Linked DNA regions of Prochlorococcus marinus XMU1404. The protein of the gene in region 1 interacts with the protein of each later gene in a pairwise test. Links are inferred from orthologs where the notes say so. Each region holds a gene or a part of one and is shown in the gene's direction. Other genes may lie near its edges.

The links.
Region 2: the proteins of dnaB (region 1) and dnaA interact in binary tests that used the Escherichia coli proteins (3 or more experiments, as listed by UniProt). The link is inferred for Prochlorococcus marinus XMU1404 from one-to-one orthologs.

What each region holds. Positions count from the first base shown.
Region 1 is NZ_JAAORE010000003.1:534,647-538,664, forward strand. The notes cover bases 548-3,437. They hold dnaB (replicative DNA helicase), read left to right. Parts: upstream 548-1,246; coding sequence 1,247-2,629; downstream 2,630-3,437. Other genes in these bases: HA144_RS09245 (acyl-CoA desaturase), read left to right, coding at 548-712; rplI (50S ribosomal protein L9), read left to right, coding at 733-1,188; mnmG (tRNA uridine-5-carboxymethylaminomethyl(34) synthesis enzyme MnmG), read left to right, coding at 2,643-3,437. Outside these bases: more of HA144_RS09245, read left to right, coding at 1-547; more of mnmG, read left to right, coding at 3,438-4,018. UniProt on the Escherichia coli protein: The main replicative DNA helicase, it participates in initiation and elongation during chromosome replication. Travels ahead of the DNA replisome, separating dsDNA into templates for DNA synthesis.
Region 2 is NZ_JAAORE010000001.1:542,424-545,304, forward strand. The notes cover bases 8-2,870. They hold dnaA (chromosomal replication initiator protein DnaA), read left to right. Parts: upstream 8-673; coding sequence 674-2,068; downstream 2,069-2,870. Other genes in these bases: HA144_RS03105 (TIGR04282 family arsenosugar biosynthesis glycosyltransferase), read right to left, coding at 8-482; HA144_RS03115 (glutathione S-transferase), read right to left, coding at 2,063-2,870. Also shown: more of HA144_RS03105, read right to left, coding at 1-7; more of HA144_RS03115, read right to left, coding at 2,871-2,881. UniProt on the Escherichia coli protein: Plays an essential in the initiation and regulation of chromosomal replication. Binds in an ATP-dependent fashion to the origin of replication (oriC) to initiate formation of the DNA replication initiation complex once per cell cycle.

The sequences.
Region 1 (4,018 bases):
ATTATTTTTTTACTGGGTGACTGCTTGTTTAGGGGTAACACTTGGTTATCACAGATTGTTATCACACAGATCGTTCATTGTTCCAAGATGGTTAGAAAGATTTTTCGCTACCTGTGGAGCTATAAGTTGCCAGCATGGTCCTATTGATTGGGTGGGTTTGCATAGGCATCACCACTCTTTTTCAGATACAGAAGTAGATCATCACAACAGCAAAAAAGGGTTTTGGTGGAGTCATATGGGTTGGATGTTCAAAGACGTTGAAGCATTAAAAACTGTTCCAAAACTAAGCGCAGATTTAATTAAAGATCCATACTATAGATTTCTAAATAAATATTTTTTATTTTTACAAATTCCTATTGGACTTTCTTTGTATGCAATAGGGCAAAAATTAGGAGTTGGAGGTTGGTCTTTGGTGCTATGGGGAATTCCATTGAGGCTTGTGGTTGTATATCACATAACTTGGCTAGTAAATTCGGCTACTCATTGTTGGGGCAAAGCGCCATTTGAAAGTGGTGATTCATCGAAAAACAATGCGTGGGTTGCTGCACTAACATTTGGAGAGGGTTGGCATAATAACCATCATGCATTTCCTAATTCAGCAAAACAAGGATTATTTAGAGGTCAAATAGATATCACTTGGGAACATATTAAGATTCTTGCGAAATTAGGTCTTGCAAAAAAAATAAAGTTACCCTCTAGGTCTTATTATTAATTATATTGTTCAATATTTTTATGGCTAAAAAAGTACAAGTCGCATTAACTGAATCAATCAGCTCACTTGGTAAAGAGGGAGATTTAGTTGAAGTAGCACCAGGATACGCAAGAAATTTTCTCTTACCTTATGGCAAGGCAATGAATGTAACACCAGCAGTTCTAAAACAAATTGAAAGGAAAAAAGAAAAAGAAAAAGTTGCTGCTGAAAAATTGAAACAAGAAGCTTTAGATTTTCAAACTGCATTATCAACAATTGGCAGATTCACTATTAAAAAACAAGTTGGAGAAGATGGTGTGCTTTTTGGAACAGTTACCAATGGGGACGTTGCCGAAGCAATAAAAGCAGCAACAAAAAAAGAAATTGATAGAAGAAACATCACAGTTCCTGATATTCATAATTTAGGTTCATTTACTGCAAAAATAAAATTACATCAAGAAGTAAATGCAGAAGTAAATATTGAAGTAACAAGTTAATCAATTTGTTGCATTATTTTGAAAAGTAGCCAGAGTATATATCTAAGCAATTAAAGATATGGTTTCGGTACCTTTTCCAAATAATGGGCAAAATAAAAACTTTAAAAAAGATTTTAATAGTGAAAATAATGGGTTAGTCCCGCCTCAAAACGTTCAAGCAGAGGAAGCAGTTCTTGGTGGCATACTTCTTGATCCAGACGCGATCGGAAGAATTGCAGACTTAATTAAACCTGAAGCTTTTTATATAAATGCCCATCAAGAGATTTATAGAACAGCATTAATGTTGCATACCCAGGGTAAACCAACTGATTTAACATCAATGAGTGCTTGGTTAGCAGATAATGGATCACTAGAAAAAATTGGAGGGAACAGCAAACTAGTAGAACTAGTTGAAAATGTTTCCTCTACAGCTTCCATAGAACAAGTTGCTAATTTAATTAACGACAAATTCATGAGAAGGCAACTTATAAGATCTGGAAATGAGGTGGTTCAACTAGGTTTTGATCAGACTCAAGATACTAATGAAGTTCTAGATAAAGCGGAGCAAAAAATATTTGAAATCAGTCAAGAAAAACCTTCAAAAGGTCTTACTCAAGCAGCTGAAATCCTTACAAGTACTTTCAATGAAATAGAGTCCAGATCATTAGGTACTTCAGTAGCTGGAATTCCTGTAAATTTTTACGACCTTGATGCGATGACCCAAGGCTTTCAAAGAAGTGATTTAATAATCGTTGCTGGAAGACCTTCAATGGGGAAAACTTCAATGGTTCTTAATTTGGCTAAGAATGTAGCACAATCTCAAGATCTACCTGTTTGTGTGTTTAGCCTTGAAATGAGTAAAGAACAGTTGACATATAGATTACTTTCAATGGAAGTTGGAATCGAGAGTGGCAGGCTAAGAACAGGAAGATTACAGCAAGATGAATGGCCTTTACTTGGAGAAGGTATCAATTCACTAGGTCAATTACCAATATTTATAGATGACAAACCTAACTTAAGTGTTTTAGAGATGAGATCTCTGTGCAGAAGATTAATAGCTGAACAAAAAAAAGAATTAGGATTAATTGTGATTGATTACCTCCAATTGATGGAAGGATCAACCCCTGATAATAGGGTGCAAGAACTTTCACGAATAACAAGAGGCCTTAAAAGCATGGCTAGGGAATTAAAAGTGCCCGTAGTAGCTTTATCTCAGCTTAGTAGAGGAGTAGAATCTAGAACAAATAAAAGGCCAATGTTAAGCGATCTGAGAGAATCAGGATCTATTGAACAAGATGCCGATTTAGTATTAATGATTTATAGAGACGAATACTATAATCCAGAGACTGAAGATAGAGGAATTACAGAGATCATTGTCACTAAACATAGAAATGGACCCGTGGGAACTGTTAAATTATTATTTGAACCTCAATTCACGAGATTTAGGAATTTAGCTAATTAAATCGATCCTAATAATGCAAGATCATCAATCAAAAAATGAATCTTTCGACATTATCGTCATTGGAGGAGGGCATGCGGGATGTGAAGCAGCTATAACAACAGCAAAATTAGGTTTTTCTACAGCCTTATTCACAATCAATTTAGATAGGATTGCTTGGCAACCGTGCAACCCTGCAGTTGGGGGACCAGCAAAAAGTCAGTTGGTGCATGAAGTTGATGCATTAGGAGGCATTATTGGGAAATTAGCTGATGAGACAGCAATCCAAAAAAGAATATTAAATGCGAGTAGAGGGCCAGCTGTATGGGCATTAAGAGCACAAACAGATAAAAGAGAATACTCCAAAAAAATGATCGAAATACTACAAAATACAGATAATTTATCTTTGAAAGAAGCAATGATTACTGAACTAGATATTGAAAAAACTGAAGAAATTGGATTGAACTCAAAAAAAATTGTAAAAAAAAGAATAAAGGGTGTTAAAACATTTTTTGGTAGTTATTATTCAGCGAAATCAGTCATCATAACGGCTGGTACTTTTTTAGAAGGCAAAATATGGATAGGCAATAAATCAATGTCAGCTGGTAGATCGGGCGAACAAGCAGCACAAGGTCTTACTCAAAATTTGCACGAAATTGGTATCAAAACAGAACGTTTAAAAACAGGCACTCCAGCAAGAGTTGATAAAAGAAGTATCAGTTTTGATGAATTAGATATTCAACCTAGTACTGCAGCAGATAAATATTTTTCATTTGACCCAGATATCAAAAATAATATGCCCCAAGTTAGTTGTCATATCACAAGAACAACTTCTCAAACACATCAACTAATTCGAGACAATTTACATTTAACACCCATTTATGGAGGTTTTATTGAAAGTAAAGGGCCAAGATATTGTCCATCAATTGAAGATAAAATCGTTAAATTCGCTGATAAAGAATCACATCAAATTTTCTTAGAACCAGAAGGAATTAATACTCCCGAAATATATGTTCAAGGATTCTCTACAGGTTTACCAGAAAATATTCAACTAGAACTTTTAAGAACCTTGCCTGGATTAAGTGAATGTAAAATGTTGCGACCAGCATATGCTGTCGAGTATGACTATATACCTGCAACACAGCTCCAAACATCACTCGAAACGAAAGAAATTGAATATTTATATAGCGCTGGACAAATTAATGGAACTACTGGTTATGAAGAAGCAGCAGCACAAGGATTGGTTGCAGGAGTCAATGCGACAAGAAAAATAAACAAAAAAGATCCAATAATCTTCACTAGAGAAAGCAGCTATATAGGAACAATGATCAATGATTTAATTACTAAAGATCTAAAGGAACCATACAGAGTTCTTACTAGTAGGAGTGAATATAGATTAACTCTTAGAGGAGA
Region 2 (2,881 bases), on another replicon or contig:
TTGATAAAAGGTAAGTATGGATGTCTTGATATTATTTTTGTTGATAAGCCAATAAGCCAATAACCTCCATCATTGGATGGCCCTAAAATAAGATCATTATGTTTTAGCTCTCTTAAAGTAGTTAATAAATCTAAGTGGCATAAATCTGGTAGGTCAGTACCAATAAAAATAATATTTTTTATCTTATTTTGATCACAATATTTTTTGTTGATAATTATTTGCCTTTTCATTTTTTCTCCCAAGCAGCCTTTTCCCTGTAAATTAAACTTTTTAATTCCTAATTCTGTAGACCATCTTTTACAACTCTTTTCCCCTAACCCTGAAATCGCTATAGAAATATCAATTAGCTTAATTTTTTGGAGAGATTTAGCTACTGAAATAGTGTGATTAGTCATTACACTTTGTACTTTTGCAGAATTACTTTTACCTATATCTTTCGCTAATCTTGTTTTGCATCTCCCAAAACCATGCCATTTTGCCATGATAATAAGTAATCCTTTATCCAATACTTCAGAAAGCTTTTTAACAATTATATGTCTATAAAAATAGAAAATTTATTTTTTTTAATTTAGATGATGCTTTGTTAAGTAATTTTAAATTTATCGTGATCTTATGATTTGACAATGGCCAATTATTAAATTCCAACTAGATTAATAATCTACAGAAAAAAATTTTGCAAGCAACTAATCCTATTTGGGCGGAAGTTCAACAATTACTTCAAAAAACTTTAAGTAAGCCTTCATTTGAGACGTGGATAAGGCCTGCTAAATTTGATTGCTTTGAAAAAGGTTTATTGACTTTGATCGCTCCAAACACATTTTCCAGTGATTGGTTAAGGAAGAATTATTGTGAAACTATCGAAAAGGCTGCAAAAGAAATTTGCGGACATGATGTAAAAGTCGTTTTTAAATCTGAAACAAATAGTATCAACGATTTAATAAATAAAGATAACTTAAATGAGAGAAACGTTAATCATATAGCAAAATCTTTTTCTAATAAAAGCCAAGATAACTCTTCAAAAAATCGATCTAAAAATCCTAATGGTTTAAATTTTCGCTACGTTTTTAAAAGATTTGTTGTGGGTCCAAATAGTAGGTTAGCTCACGCTGCAGCTTTAGCAGTTGCCGAATCTCCCGGAAGAGAATTCAATCCTTTATTTATTTGTGGTGGAGTAGGCCTAGGTAAAACTCATTTAATGCAAGCAATAGGTCATTATCGAGTAGAAATTGATCCAGAAGCAAAAGTTAAATATGTATCTACAGAGACTTTTACTAACGATGTTATTAGTGGCATAAGGAGAGATGGAATGACTGCTATTAGAGATAAATATAGAAATGTAGATTTGATCTTAATAGACGATATACAATTCTTGGAAGGTAAAGAGTATACACAGGAAGAATTCTTTCATACTTTTAACGCTCTTCACGAATCAGGAAGTCAAATAGTTATTGCAAGTGATAGACCTCCAAATCAATTATCTGGAATTCAAGAGAGATTGATTTCTAGGTTCTCAATGGGTATGACTGCAGATATTCAACCTCCTGACCTTGAGACTAGGACAGCTATTCTTCAAAAAAAGGCAGAACAAGAGAGGTTGAGTCTTCCAAGAGATTTAATTCAATTTATAGCTGGAAGATTCACTTCGAATATTCGAGAATTAGAAGGAGCATTTACAAGAGCTGTTGCATTCGCTTCAATTACAGGTTTGCCTATGACAGTTCAATCAATAGCCCCAATGCTTGATCCCAATAGCGTTGGAGTAGTTGTTACTCCAAAACAAGTTATTAATAAAGTTTCAGATTTCTTTAAAGTTTCTACCGATGAATTGATAAGTTCAAGTAGAAGAAAACCCGTAAGTCAAGCTAGACAAATCGGTATGTATCTTATGCGACATGGCACTGATCTAAGCTTACCAAGAATTGGAGATGAATTTGGGGGTAAAGACCATACAACAGTTATGTACGCAATTGAACAAGTTGAAAAAAAATTATCCACTGATCCTAATATTGCTAGCCAAGTTCAAAAAATAAGGGATTTGCTTCAAATAGATTCAAGAAAAAATTCATAATTTATTATAAATGAAATTTTTAGGATCTTGATCATATCTATGCTTGAGGGGTAGCCTATCAATTTCATTGTCATCACTTTGTAATTCAATTTTATTTAATGATTGTCTCAATAACCTTGCAGAAATAATTGGCATATCTCTTGGAACTGAGATCCTATTTTTTAAATATCTTAGAGATTTTCCTGAAAGTTTATCAGGGATTTTTAATTCACCTGTGATCATGTGAGTTAATGCTGATCTTAATGATTCCTCAAAGAATTCTTTATTATATGGGTTAACTTTTAGTAAATTATCTTTATGCTTTATTACTCTTTTTAAAGCAATTTTAGCGTAATATTTTGAATCATATTTTTTATTGAATTCAAAATCACCAAGACCCTCTCCAGTATCTATTGACTCAGAGAAAGCAATCTGTTCTTTATTGGTTTCTTTATAGCATCCTCCCATTTGAGGGGGTAAATCATGAGAGTGCGTATGAAAATCACCCTGTGTACCTGTATAAGCACTTTTCCCTTCAAATTGGGTAAGCCAGTTGTTAACATTTCTATAATTAGATCTTAAATTAAATCCTTTATAGTAAATCAAAGAAGCATTCATTCTTTCCATGTAAGGAATAAAAATAATATCTCCAATACCAGGTTCAATTTCACTTGAATGAGAAACTACCGGATCAACAAACCCTGATTCTGATCTACTTAGGATTTCATCAAATTTGCAAATAGATTCTTCCAATCTTTTTTTTCTAAAAGAGTTATCAATAAAATTAAAGCTTTCTCGGCAAAGCCAATTACACCAGGATCTGAAAATTTCCCT